DNA from 3 places in the Arthrobacter sp. AOP36-F1-5 genome. Region 2 is predicted to be linked to each of the others. Evidence: riboswitches for the same ligand, from Rfam matches in the RefSeq annotation. Region 2 holds a riboswitch; each other region holds the start of a gene.
The links. A riboswitch is a leader RNA that binds a small molecule or an ion and turns the genes downstream of it on or off. The one in region 2 is predicted to bind thiamine pyrophosphate.

Region 1 (3,991 bases), 1.1 Mb from region 2:
CGTGGAGATCGACCGGACGACCTCCACGCTTTACCTGCACGTGCTGGACATCAACACCGTCCAGGAGGCCGAGGACTTCCGGCGGCAGGTCAGGTCCATCGAAGCGAGGATCATCCGGATGATGGGCAGCCGGGAGGAACTGGCGGCCCTGGACGCCGAGGGCCCCGCAGGCCCCGACCCCGCAGCACGAGCGAACCGATCGATGAAGGAGCACCCATGATCATCGTCGCTGCCTGGATCGCCGGGGTCGCCCTGGCGCTTGGCGCCGTCATGGCACTGATCCGGTTGGCCAGGGGCCCGTCGATCCTGGACCGGACTCTGGCCCTGGACGTCCTGTTGATCATCATCCTGTGCGGACTCTGCGTGGACATGGTCGTGAACCGGCATCTGAACCACATCGTGTTCATCGTCGTCGGGTCGCTGGTGGCCTTCATCGGTTCGGTCACCATCGCCCGCTACGTCACCGATCGGAGGGGGCAATGATCGTGCTTGGACTGACCGAGGGCGGGATGCTGGACCAGGTCCTGGACTGGATCGTGGTGATCAGCATGGTCTCCGGGGCTCTGCTGTCCGTGGCCGCAGGCATCGGCCTGCTGCGTTTCCCGGACCTCTTCTCCCGCATGCACGCGGCCACGAAACCGCAGGTCCTGGGATTGTTCCTGATGCTGCTCTCCGTCGCCCTGCAGATCAGGGCCTGGTCCGCGGTGCCGATACTGGTGCTGGCCTGGTTCTTCCAGCTGCTCACCGCCCCGGTGACCGCCCATATGGTCGGTCGTGCCGGCTACCGGACCCGGCACCTCAAACAGGAGACGCTGGTCCTCGACGACCTCAATGAAGTGGTCTCCGAGGCCCAGCGCCGCCTGGACGAAGGCCGCTGACGAGGATCAGACCTCGTCGGCCGTGTGGTTGAAGCGGGCAATGGCCCGCTGCGTGCCACGGTTGGTCAGGACCTGGATCACTGCGGACACCACGGCGGAGACCACAGCGAACCCGAGCGCATGACGCATCGATGCCTCGGCCTGGGCTTCCTTGTCGTTCGGCTTCGGGGGGTTCTCTCCGGTGACCTTGTACCAGATGGTGTCCACGAGCTTGCCGCCGACGAAGCCGGCGCCGATCGACACGACCGCGCCGACGATCTTCAATAATGCGTTCACGAACGATTCTCCCGTCGGTAGGTGATTACCTGCCCAGCATAACGCGCTGTAGACTCGGCCCTACTGAATCACCTACGACAGGGGAGCGTCGCCGACCGGCCACGGCCGGAATCTTCGACGCTGAGAGTGCGGAACACCGCAGACCCTCGAACCTGCTCCGGCTCGTACCGGCGAAGGGAGTCGAGAATCTCAGGACCCGCGGAACCGCCGCGGGGTCCTCCCCTCCTTGGACCCAAGGAGGAACACCACATGAGCAGCACCCTCTCGGCGGCACCGACCGCCCGTTACACCTGGCGCGTCGTGGACATCGTCGTCGCCTCCGTCATCGCCGTGGCCTCCGGGGTGATCTTCTGGGCCTGGAACACCACCCACCACGCCTTCGACTTCATCTTCGTGGCCTTCCCGCCCTCATCCGCCCTGCTGGCCGGAATGTGGCTCTTCCCCGCCGTCCTGGGGGCACTGATCATCCGCAAACCAGGGGCCGCACTGTTCTGCGAGATGGTAGCCGCGGTCGTTTCCTCGCTCCTGGGCTCCGAATACGGCTGGACGGTCTGGGCCTCGGGGATCATCCAGGGCCTCGGCGCCGAAATCGTCTTCGCCGTGCTGCTCTACCGCCGCTGGTCGCTGCCGGTGGCGCTGTTCGCCGGGCTGCTGACCGGGATCTTCGGTGGAGTGAACGACGCCTTCGTCTTCTCCTGGTTCCCCGACTACACCGAGAGCATGAAACTGGCCTATGTGGTGTTCATGGCCATTTCGGGCCTGGTCATCGCCGGATTGGGATCCTGGGCACTGACCCGGGCCCTGTCGCGAACCGGGGCCTTGTCCTCGATGGCGTCGCGGAAGGCCGCCCAGGAACGGGTCCTGGGTTGAACCGATGACACATGATGCACCGACCGGGGCCCGGGGCCCTTCACCGGCCACCGGGGTCGGCGACGTCCGCGCGGCGGCGGTCAGGGCCAGCGGTTGGGGATGGCAGCATGCCGGACGCGAGGAGCCCGCCGTGCTGGGGCTGGACCTGGACATCGACGCCGGGGAGAAGGTGTTGCTCGTCGGCCCGTCCGGGGCCGGTAAATCGACCCTCATGCATGCCCTGGCCGGGGTGTTGCAGGACGATGAGGACAACGCCTCCGCAGGGGAACTGCTCATCGATGGCCGACCCGCCGCGGCCGCCCACGGCCGGACCGGGCTGATGCAGCAGGACCCCGAGACCCAGATCGTCCAGGCCCGGGTGGGGGACGACGTCGCCTTCGGGGCGGAAAACCTTTCGGTGGATCCGGAACTGATCTGGCCCCGCGTCATCGAATCCCTGCACGCCGTCGGGCTCAGCCTGCCCCTGGACCACCCCACCTCCTCCCTGTCGGGGGGACAGAAGCAACGACTGGCCCTGGCCGGGATCCTGGCCATGCGCCCGGGACTGGTCCTGCTGGACGAACCCACCGCGAACCTCGACCCCGAGGGGGTGCTGGAGGTCCGTGACGCAGTGATCGACGCCGTGGGCGCCAGCGGGGCGACGATGATCATCGTCGAACACCGGCTGGCGGCCTGGGCCGACGCCGTGGACCGCGTGATCGTCCTGGAGCCCGGCGGCGGCATCGCCTACCAGGGCACACCGGCCCGGCTCTTCGCCCCCGGACCCATCCGGGACCGGCTCATCGACGCCGGGGTCTGGGTTCCCGGCCACACTCCCGTGCTGCCGGCCCGGCCGAAGCCGGCAGCACCGGCCGCCGGCCTGTTGAGGGGACGGGGGTTGGCCGTGTCCAGAACGGCCCAGGGTCCTGCCGCCGTATCGGGTCTTGACCTGCGGATCGACGCCGGGCAGGCGCTGTGCATCACCGGGGCCAACGGGGCGGGCAAATCAACACTGGCGTTGACCCTGGCCGGGCTGCTGCCCGAACGGGCCGGCAGCGTCGCCGCCCTGCCGGGCCTCAGCGGCGACCAGGGCGCCGCGGGGGCCTCCGACCCCGGGGACGCCGACCGGCCCTACCGGTGGCGGGCCGGGGAACTGGTCGCCCGGATCGGCACCGTCTTCCAGGAGCCCGAGCACCAATTCGTCACCGCCACCGTGCGCGAGGAACTGGCCTTCGGCCCACGACGGGCCCGCAGACCGGGGTCGAAGACCCGGCTGTACACCGACGAGGAAATCACCGGACGGGTCGATGAGCTGTTGGACCGGTTGGGGCTGAGGCATCTGGCCGAGGCGAACCCGTTCACCCTCTCGGGAGGCGAAAAGCGCCGGCTGTCGGTGGCCACCGTGCTCGCCGCCCGCCCCCGACTACTGATCCTCGACGAACCGACCTTCGGCCAGGATGCCAATACCTGGAGGGAACTGGCGCTGTTGCTGCGCGAACAACTCCAGGACGGCGTCGCCGTCGTCGCGGTCACGCACGATGCGGGCTTCGCCGCCGCCTTGGGGGCTTCCACGGTCGAGGTCGTCGCCGATCGACGCCCCTGCCGGGAACCGGGCAGGACCACACCGCAGGGCCCGGACCCCACCACCGCCCGGGCCTCCGGGGGGATGCCGGGGCTGGAACCCGATGCCGGGGCCCGGGCGAGCTTCTTCGGGCTGTGCAACCCGTTGGCCAAGCTTGCTGCGGTGGTGCTGGCCACGGTGCCGTTGATCGCCTCCCTGGACCTGGTGACCTCCAGCATCGTCGTCCTCGCCAGCCTGCTGCTGCTCCGGCTCGGGGGGATCGCCCCGGGACGCTTCCTCCTGCGGGCGTGGCCTTTACTGGTGGCGGCCCTGTTTGCCGCCTGGGGCACCGCGCTGGTCGGCAACGATGCCGGCGCGGTCCTGCTGGACCTGGGGGTGGCCACGATCAGCGAGGGGTCCCTGGTCT
Region 2 (3,991 bases):
GGTCCAGGCCGGGGCCTTCGGGATTCCCGCGAACTCCCGCAGGCTCTACTCCGAACATGGGCTGACCCTGCGTCCGGACAACATGAAGGCGATGCTGGACGAGGTCCAGGCGGGCGGCCTGCCCGACGGGCTGGGGGACTACACCGAACGCCTGATGATGGTCGCCGGGGCCCGTGAACCGGCCCTGGTGCGCAAGGGATTCGCCGATGTGGCCGCGGTTCGCCGGGACACGGTCTTCCGTCTGGCCCCGGGGCTGCACCATCAATGGAGCGTCGAGGATCCGTTGTTCTTCAACGCGATGGTCCGCGCCTGGATCGAACGCGGTGAGGTCCACCCCCGGCTCGGGCGGGTTCCCGGGCTCCACCAGGCAGACCCGGATCCCGCTGGAGACTGATTGGTCTGGATCGCGGTCTCCGCAAGGCTTCGCTGCGTCAGGTGCGGACGCGCCGTATCACCTCCGGGCCGTGGACGGCTACATGACATAGTCCATATACCGACGACCGCTCCGGGCAACCGCCTGCGTTCCTGCCAGGGGAGCAGCTGCAGAAGTTGCCCGGAACGTTGGAGGCGCCCGTTGCCTCCCGTGCGGACGCCGTCGTCGTACCCGGTGGATCAGTCGGTGCCGTTGCCGACGGGGATCGTCGCCTGGAGGTAGATGCTGGACCCCGAATCCGCGAATTCACGGCTCTTCGCCTGCAAACCGGCTTCGATGTCATCGGCCAGTGCCCGTTGGCGTTCGGTTCCCCCGAACTCCTCGCGGATGTCCTGGGAGATCCGCATCGAACAGAACTTCGGCCCGCACATGGAACAGAAGTGCGCGGTCTTGGCCGGCTCCGCAGGCAGCGTCTGGTCGTGGAACCGCTGGGCCGTGGCCGGATCCAGACCCAGGGCGAACTGGTCGTTCCAGCGGAACTCGAAGCGCGCGGCCGACAGGGCATCGTCGCGGGCCGTCGCCCCGGGATGCCCCTTGGCCACATCGGCGGCATGCGCGGCGATCTTATAGGTGATCACCCCGGTCTTCACGTCGTCCTTATCCGGCAGCCCCAGATGCTCCTTCGGGGTCACATAGCAGAGCATCGCCGTGCCGTAACGGGCGATCTCGGTGGCCCCGATGGCGCTGGTGATGTGGTCGTAGCCGGGGGCCGTATCGGTCACCAGCGGACCCAGGGTGTAGAACGGCGCCCCGTCGCAGAGCTCCTGCTGACGCTCGACGTTCTCGCGGACCAGATGCAGCGGGATATGTCCGGGTCCTTCCACCATCACCTGCACGTCGAACTGCCAGGCCCTGCGGGTCAACTCGGCCAGGGTATCGAGCTCAGCGAACTGGGCGGCGTCGTTGGCATCGGCCAGGGAGCCGGGGCGCAGCCCGTCACCGAGGGAGAAGGCGACGTCGTAGCGGGCGAAAATGGCGCAGAGCTCGTCGTAATGGGTGTAGAGGAAGTTCTCCTGGTGGTGGGCCAGGCACCACCCGGCCATGATCGATCCACCGCGGGAGACGATGCCGGTGACCCGGTCGGCGCTCAAGGGCACATGGCGCAGCAGCACCCCGGCATGAATGGTCATGTAGTCCACGCCCTGTTCGCATTGCTCGATGACGGTGTCGCGGAAGATCTCCCAGGTCAGTTTCGATGCATCCCCATCGACCTTCTCCAGCGCCTGGTAGATCGGCACGGTGCCGATGGGCACCGGGGAATTGCGGATCAGCCATTCGCGGGTGGTGTGGATGTCATCGCCGGTGGACAGGTCCATCACCGTATCGGCGCCCCATTGGGTGGCCCAGGTGAGCTTGTCGACCTCCTGGGCGATCGAGGAGGTGATGGCCGAGTTGCCGATGTTGGCGTTGATCTTGACCAGGAAGGCCTTGCCGATGATCATCGGCTCGGATTCGGGATGGTTGATGTTCACCGGGATGATCGCCCGTCCGGCGGCGACTTCGCGGCGGACCAATTCGACGTCGCAGTTCTCGCGCAGCGCCACATAGCGCATCTCGTCGGTGAGGGTGCCCTGTCGGGCGTAATGCATCTGCGTGACGGTACGCCCCTGGTGCGAGCGCCTCGGTACCGGGGTCGTGCCGCTCCATTCTGCCGAGGCGGCCCCGCGACGCACGGCGGACCGGCCGTCGTCGTGCAGGGTGCGTTGGCGACCGGCGTATTCGGCGGTGTCACCCCGGGCGGTGATCCATCGGGTGCGCGGACGCGGGAGGCCGACGGTCGGTTCGGAGCCCGGACCGGCGGTCCGATACGCCAGATGGGGCTCGTTGGCGCTGCCGTCGGGGGAATCCGCCAGGCAGATCGCGGTGACCGGGACCCGCAGGCCGTGTTCCGGATCCTCGATCCACTGCAACCGGTGCTGTGGGTGCTGTTCCCACGCGGTGGCGGACGGGGTGGTGGGTTTTACTGTGGAATCGCTCATTTGAGCCCTCAACTTCCTACGCCGGCATGACCCGGACAGGTTCGACGGTCGCGAGCGGTGGCAGCTCGATCTCAGCCCCTCCTGGGGCACCCGTGTGGACGTTGCGAGCGTAACGGAGCGGCCCGCGATCTGGCTAATCCAGTTCGCGGGCCGCTCCGGTGTGGCGCCCCTCCGGGGCAGCGGGCTCGTGCCTAGGCGGCAAGCCAGAGGTCGGGACCGAAGACCTCGTAGTGGATGTTCCGCGGGGCCACGCCGGCGGCGATGGCCTGGCTGCGCACCGCACGCATGAATGGCAGCGGACCGCAGAGGTACATCCGGGCATCCTCGGGCAGCTCGACGCCGGTCAGGTTCATGAACCCCTCGACGGCCTGCAGGTCCGCGGTGGTGCCGGTGGTGTCCTCGAGCCACAGGCGCATCTCGACGTTGGGCAGCTGCTCCACGGCGGCGAGCATCTGGTCCTTCAGCGCCCAGTTCGATTCCATGGCCTCGGCGTGGAGCACCAGCACCTGGCGGTCCGACCCGGTGGAGACCAGCGACTGCAGGGCCGAGGCGCTCGGGGTGCACCCGATGCCGGCGGTGGCGATGATGATCGGCCCGCCCTCCATGTCCAGGGTGATGTCACCGTAGGGGTTGGACAGTTCCACGACGTCGCCGACCTCGAGATTGCGGTGCATGAAGGGGGAGACCTCCCCGCCTTCATCCAGCTTGGTGGTCAACACCCGCTCGGTGGTGGATTCGACGTTGTCGGAGAGGGAGTACTGGCGGCACTGGCGCAGCCCGTCGGCCAGCGGCACGCGGATGCTCACGAACTGGCCGGGCTTGGCCACCGTGACGGCGGTGTCATCGGCCGGCTCGAAGCGGAACGTCATGCAATCCTGGCCGGAAGCCTCCGTGGAGGTGACCTTCCATGGGGCGTAGATCCGGTCGTTGGCCTGTTCGGCGTAGAGGCCCTTTTCGATCTTGACCAGGGCGTCGGCCATCAGCCAGTAGACCTCGGACCAGGCGGCGACGACCTCTTCGGTGGCTGCTTCGCCCAGATCCTCGGCGATGGCCGCGAACAGGTGGTCGAAGACGATCTGGTACTGGTCGGGCTGGATGCCCAGCGACGTGTGCTTATGGGCGATGCGGGACAGCACTGATTCGGGCAGCGATTCGGGGTGTTCGATCAGGTGGGAGGCGAAGGCGGCAATGCTGCCGGCCAGGGCCTGTTGCTGGGCTCCGTTCTTCTGGTTGGCGCGACTGAACAAGCCGTCCAGGAGTTCAGGACGTGCCGCAAACATCCCGGCATAGAACTTCTTGGTGATCTCACCGATCCGTTCGCCAATCACGGGAAGTGTCGCCTGGACGACGGGGCGGGACGTTTCTGAGAGCATCGAATCTCCTCGAGGTCGAATTACTTGCGTCTGATCCGCAAGTATTATGATACATTTCTACACCTTGTAGAAAACTGGGGCAAATCGGCTATCGCGAGATGGGAAAAGGAAGGGGGACCAGCGCCGGGGAGGACGCCAGATCGCGGATCGACCAGTGGTCCAGCTCCTGGTAGAAGGCCTCCTGGGCGCGCGCCAGGGCTGTGCGG
Region 3 (3,991 bases), 1.5 Mb from region 2:
TAGTTCATCGGTGCCGAGCTCGTCGGCGTGCGGCTCAAGCCGGGGTGCATCGGTCATGTTCGACTCCCAGTGGATTCGGTGAGGTGGGCTTGCTGTGACCCTAGTTACCACCTGTTTCATGCGCAATCGCATCAATCAATGACCAACAATCTGCGCAGAGTGTCTACGCTGGTACCGAGTCATCTATACATATTGTCTAGTTAAGGAGCGTCCATGAAAATCGACGCATTGGATGCACGGATCCTGGGGGAGTTCTCCTCGGACCCGCGGATGTCGGTGTTGGAGGCGTCGCGGGTTCTGGGGGTGGCCCGGGCGACGGTGCAGTCGCGGCTGGACAAGCTCACGCGGGAGGGCGTGATCACCGGTTGGGGGCCGCATCTCTCGGCCGAAGGGCTGGGATATCCGGTGCGTGCCTACTGTTCCCTGGCGATCGATCAGGACGCAGGGCACGACGGCGTGGCCGCCGCCCTGTCCCAGGTCCCCGAGGTGCTCGAACTGCATACCGTTTCGGGTGAAAGTGATCTCATGGCCTGCATTGTGGCCACGTCGAACGACGATCTGCAGCGGGTCCTGGACGCGATCATCGCGACCCGGACCGTGCTGCGCAGTTCCTCGTTGGTGGTGCTGAACTCACCGATCCCCTTGCGCATGCTGCCCCTGGCCCGGGCCGCGGCCCAGAGGGGCTGAGCCCTCAGGGTCGCTGGGCCGTTCAGGCCTCCGGCCGCTCCAGCCCCAGATGACCCCGCAACGTGTGAGTCGAGTATTCGGTGCGGTAGAGCCCCCGACGTTGCAACACTGGAACCACCCGGTCCACGAACTCCTCTAGGGAATCAGGCAGCATCGGCGGCATCAGGTTGAAGCCATCGGCAGCGCCCGAGGTGAACCAGCGTTCGATGGAGTCGGCGACCTGCTCCGGGGTCCCCACCATCGTGCAATGGCCGCCGCCGGCAGCGAGTCGACCCAGCAGCTGTCGGACCGTGGGGCGTTCGGCTTCCACGATGCGCAGGATCGTGGCGTACCTGCCCTGTGGGCCGGTGAATTCGCTCGCCGGTGGCAGAGCCGGAACCGGTGCGTCGAGGTCCCACTCGCTGCAATCCTGCCCGATGAACATTCCCAGCTGGGCCAGCGACTGTTCGGTCGGTAGGAGGGCATCCACCTCTGCCTGCCGCGCCAACGCCTCGACTTCGGTGGATCCGAGGTAGGTGACCAGTCCGGGCATGATCGCGACCTTCGACGGGTCCCTGCCTTCGGCGGCAATGCGCTGCTTCAGATCCGCGTAGTAGTCCTGCCCGCTGGCCAGATCGTAGGCCACCGCGTAGATCCCTTCGGCATGGCGTGCCGCTAGCTGGCGACCGGATTCCGAGGCCCCGGCCTGGAACAGGACCGGCCGGCCTTGCGGGCCCCGGGGCACGTTCAGCGGCCCGGCAACACCGAAATGCTCGCCGTCGTGGTTGATGGGCCTGACTTTCTCGGGATCGGCGAAGAACCCCGAACGATCGGCGAGCACCGCGTCATCGGCCCAGGAATCCCAGAGGGCCAGCGCGACGTCGATGAATTCGGCGGCCCGGGCATAACGTTCGGGACTGGCCGGCATGGAATCCATCGAGTGGTTGCGCGCCTCGGCGTCGAACATCGAGGTGACCACATTCCACCCGATGCGCCCGGCGCTGAGGTGATCCAGCGAGGCGAGCATCCTGGCAGCGTGGTACGGGGTGTAGAAGGTCGTGGAGACGGTGGAGATCAGCCCGATGCGGCTGGTGCTCCGCGCCATGGCGGCCAGCGCCGTCAACGGTTCGAAGAACCACCGGGGGCCGGCTGCCGGGTTTCCCGCCGAGTGTCCGTCGGCGAAGAACACGGCATCGAAGAGGCCGGCCTCGGCGGTTTGGGCCAACCGTTCGTAATGCTCGATGCTGCCCAGTTGCTCAACCGCAGAGTCCGGGTGGCGCCACGCTGCCTGGTGGTGCCCGCAGGCGTTGAGGAAGGCGTTGAAATGTAGTTGGCGTGGTGCCGTTTCGGCTGTGTTGATGGGGTGTGTGCTCATCTCTAGTTCATCACCAGTCCGCCGTCGACCACCAGATTCTGCCCGGTGACCGCACGGGCCCAGGGGGAAGCGAAGAACAGGATGGCGTCGGCGAATTCGGCCGGTGTGGTGACCTTGCGCAAGGGGGTGGAGGAGGCGATGAAGTCGAAGACCTCTTCGGGGGTCGCGGCGCTGGCGTCCGTGGTGCGTAGTAGACCACCGGAGACCATGTTCACCGAGACCTGGTGTTGGCCCAGGTCGGCGGCGAGTGTTCGGGTCAGGGCCAGCAGGGCGGCTTTGGAGGCGGTGTAGTCGTGGTACGGGACCACGGGGTTTTGGAAGAGGTTGGTGCCGATGTTGATGATCCGCCCGAAGCCCTGTTTACGCATCCCCGGCAGCGCCGCCTGGGCGGTGTTCAGTGCGCCGCGAACACTACCGGAGAACTGGGTGGTGAACTCCTCCCAACCAATCTCTGCGGCCGAGGATCGGGCCTCGCCATTGAAGGAGAAATCGGCCAGCGCGTTGTTCACCACGGTGGTCACGGGGGAACCGAAATGGGCCTGGGAGGCCACGAGCATGGCGGTGACCTGCGCCGGATCGGTGACATCTGCCTGGACTGCCAGGGCACGGTCGGGCCCCAGACCGGCAGCAAGTTTCTCGGCGGCTTCGGCGGACTGCCGGTAGTTGATGACGACGCGGGCGCCTTGTGCGGCGAAGGCCTGCACGATATGACGGCCCAAACCGCGGGCGCCCCCGGTGACAAGGACAATCTGGTCTGAGAGGTTCATTTGGTCTCGCTTTCATGGCTGCCGAGGGCAGGTGGTGGTGGAAATGAAGAGGATCGTTGCGGGCAGCATCGCCCGGGGGAGAGAGGTGAGGGCCCCGTGAGACACGCGGGGAGCACGGTGGTCGTGCTGTGGTGTCCGACGGTGGAGAGCAGGCTGCGCAGGAGAGGTTTCAGCTGGGCCGCAGCTGGCGGGCAGAGGCTAAACCGCTGGCCGAGAGACGGCACGGCAGGATGCGGAGCGCCAGGGTGGACGCAACCAACGCATGGCGACATCGGGCCGTGGGGTGGCGGTCCGGCAGGACCTTCCAACATGGAGGTTTAGGTGAAGAAGCACCTGCAACATCCCTTCGCTAGTTCGAACTAGATCAGGTTCAACGGGTGTTCTCTCAGCCAGAAATCATGGCACCCCGTGTCACTGCACCACACCCTACACACTTCACGCAGCGATTCGACAACTTCGTGTCCACGTGTACAGTCTGTGCTGAACACGGGAGTCCGGTGAGCCGGGCTGAGAGGAAGCTGATCAAGCTTCGACCGTCGAACCTGATCTGGGTCATGCCAGCGCAGGGAGGCAAAACTCTAAATCCCGTGCCCTGTTCACTCAACAGAAGGGGCACGACAGTGCACTCAATAACGCCGCCATCCACCACGCCACTACCGGCGCGACGACGCTTTTCCTTCGACCTCAAGGACCTGGTGCTCATCGTGGTCCTGGGGGTCGTCTTCGGATTCCTCTACTGGGCGTTGGTCCAGGCATCGGCCGGGCTGACCCTGCTGATGGGCCCGTTCGGGGACCTCTCCTCGCATCTACTCTTCGGCGGGTGGCTCATCGTGGCCCCGATCGCCGTCGCCATCATCAGACGACCCTTCGCCGGGATCCTCGCGGAGGTCATTGCCGGTGGGGTGGAGGTCGTTTTCCTCGGCTCGACGGCAGGACCCATGCTTTTCCTGGTGGCCGCCATCCAAGGTCTGGGCAGCGAACTTCCCTTCGCCCTGCGTCGCTACCGGTCTTTCAGCTGGCTCACCTACGCTTGCTCCGGACTACTCGGAGCAGGATTGGCCTTCGCCGTCTCGGCCTTCCGTTTCGGGTGGTACGGCCAGGATTTCTTTGTCATCCGGCTCATCGTTCAACTGCTCTCCGGGCTCATTCTCGGCGGTCTCCTGGCCCGCAAGACCGTTAACGC

Region 1: it holds a riboswitch for thiamine pyrophosphate, as region 2 does, so the genes downstream of both, AC3ZI9_RS13925 (ECF transporter S component) here and thiC (phosphomethylpyrimidine synthase ThiC) in region 2, are expected to answer to the same signal.
Region 3: it holds a riboswitch for thiamine pyrophosphate, as region 2 does, so the genes downstream of both, AC3ZI9_RS09430 (3-oxoacyl-ACP reductase) here and thiC (phosphomethylpyrimidine synthase ThiC) in region 2, are expected to answer to the same signal.

The regions. Positions count from the first base shown of each region.
Region 1 covers NZ_CM176892.1:3,040,239-3,044,229, reverse strand. The annotation lists gene AC3ZI9_RS13945 (Na+/H+ antiporter subunit E) at 1-220, shown strand, start outside; gene AC3ZI9_RS13940 (MrpF/PhaF family protein) at 217-483, shown strand; gene mnhG (monovalent cation/H(+) antiporter subunit G) at 480-878, shown strand; gene AC3ZI9_RS13930 (DUF4235 domain-containing protein) at 885-1,154, opposite strand; TPP riboswitch at 1,224-1,350, shown strand; gene AC3ZI9_RS13925 (ECF transporter S component) at 1,404-2,024, shown strand; gene AC3ZI9_RS13920 (ATP-binding cassette domain-containing protein) at 2,029-3,991, shown strand, end outside.
Region 2 covers NZ_CM176892.1:615,821-619,811, forward strand. The annotation lists gene AC3ZI9_RS02830 (alpha/beta fold hydrolase) at 1-394, shown strand, start outside; gene thiC (phosphomethylpyrimidine synthase ThiC) at 613-2,412, opposite strand; TPP riboswitch at 2,409-2,516, opposite strand; gene AC3ZI9_RS02840 (globin domain-containing protein) at 2,604-3,785, opposite strand; gene AC3ZI9_RS02845 (RrF2 family transcriptional regulator) at 3,874-3,991, opposite strand, start outside.
Region 3 covers NZ_CM176892.1:2,067,419-2,071,409, reverse strand. The annotation lists gene AC3ZI9_RS09445 (thiamine pyrophosphate-dependent enzyme) at 1-57, opposite strand, end outside; gene AC3ZI9_RS09440 (Lrp/AsnC family transcriptional regulator) at 214-687, shown strand; gene AC3ZI9_RS09435 (LLM class flavin-dependent oxidoreductase) at 710-2,041, opposite strand; gene AC3ZI9_RS09430 (3-oxoacyl-ACP reductase) at 2,044-2,808, opposite strand; TPP riboswitch at 3,133-3,227, opposite strand; TPP riboswitch at 3,285-3,394, shown strand; gene AC3ZI9_RS09425 (ECF transporter S component) at 3,429-3,991, shown strand, end outside.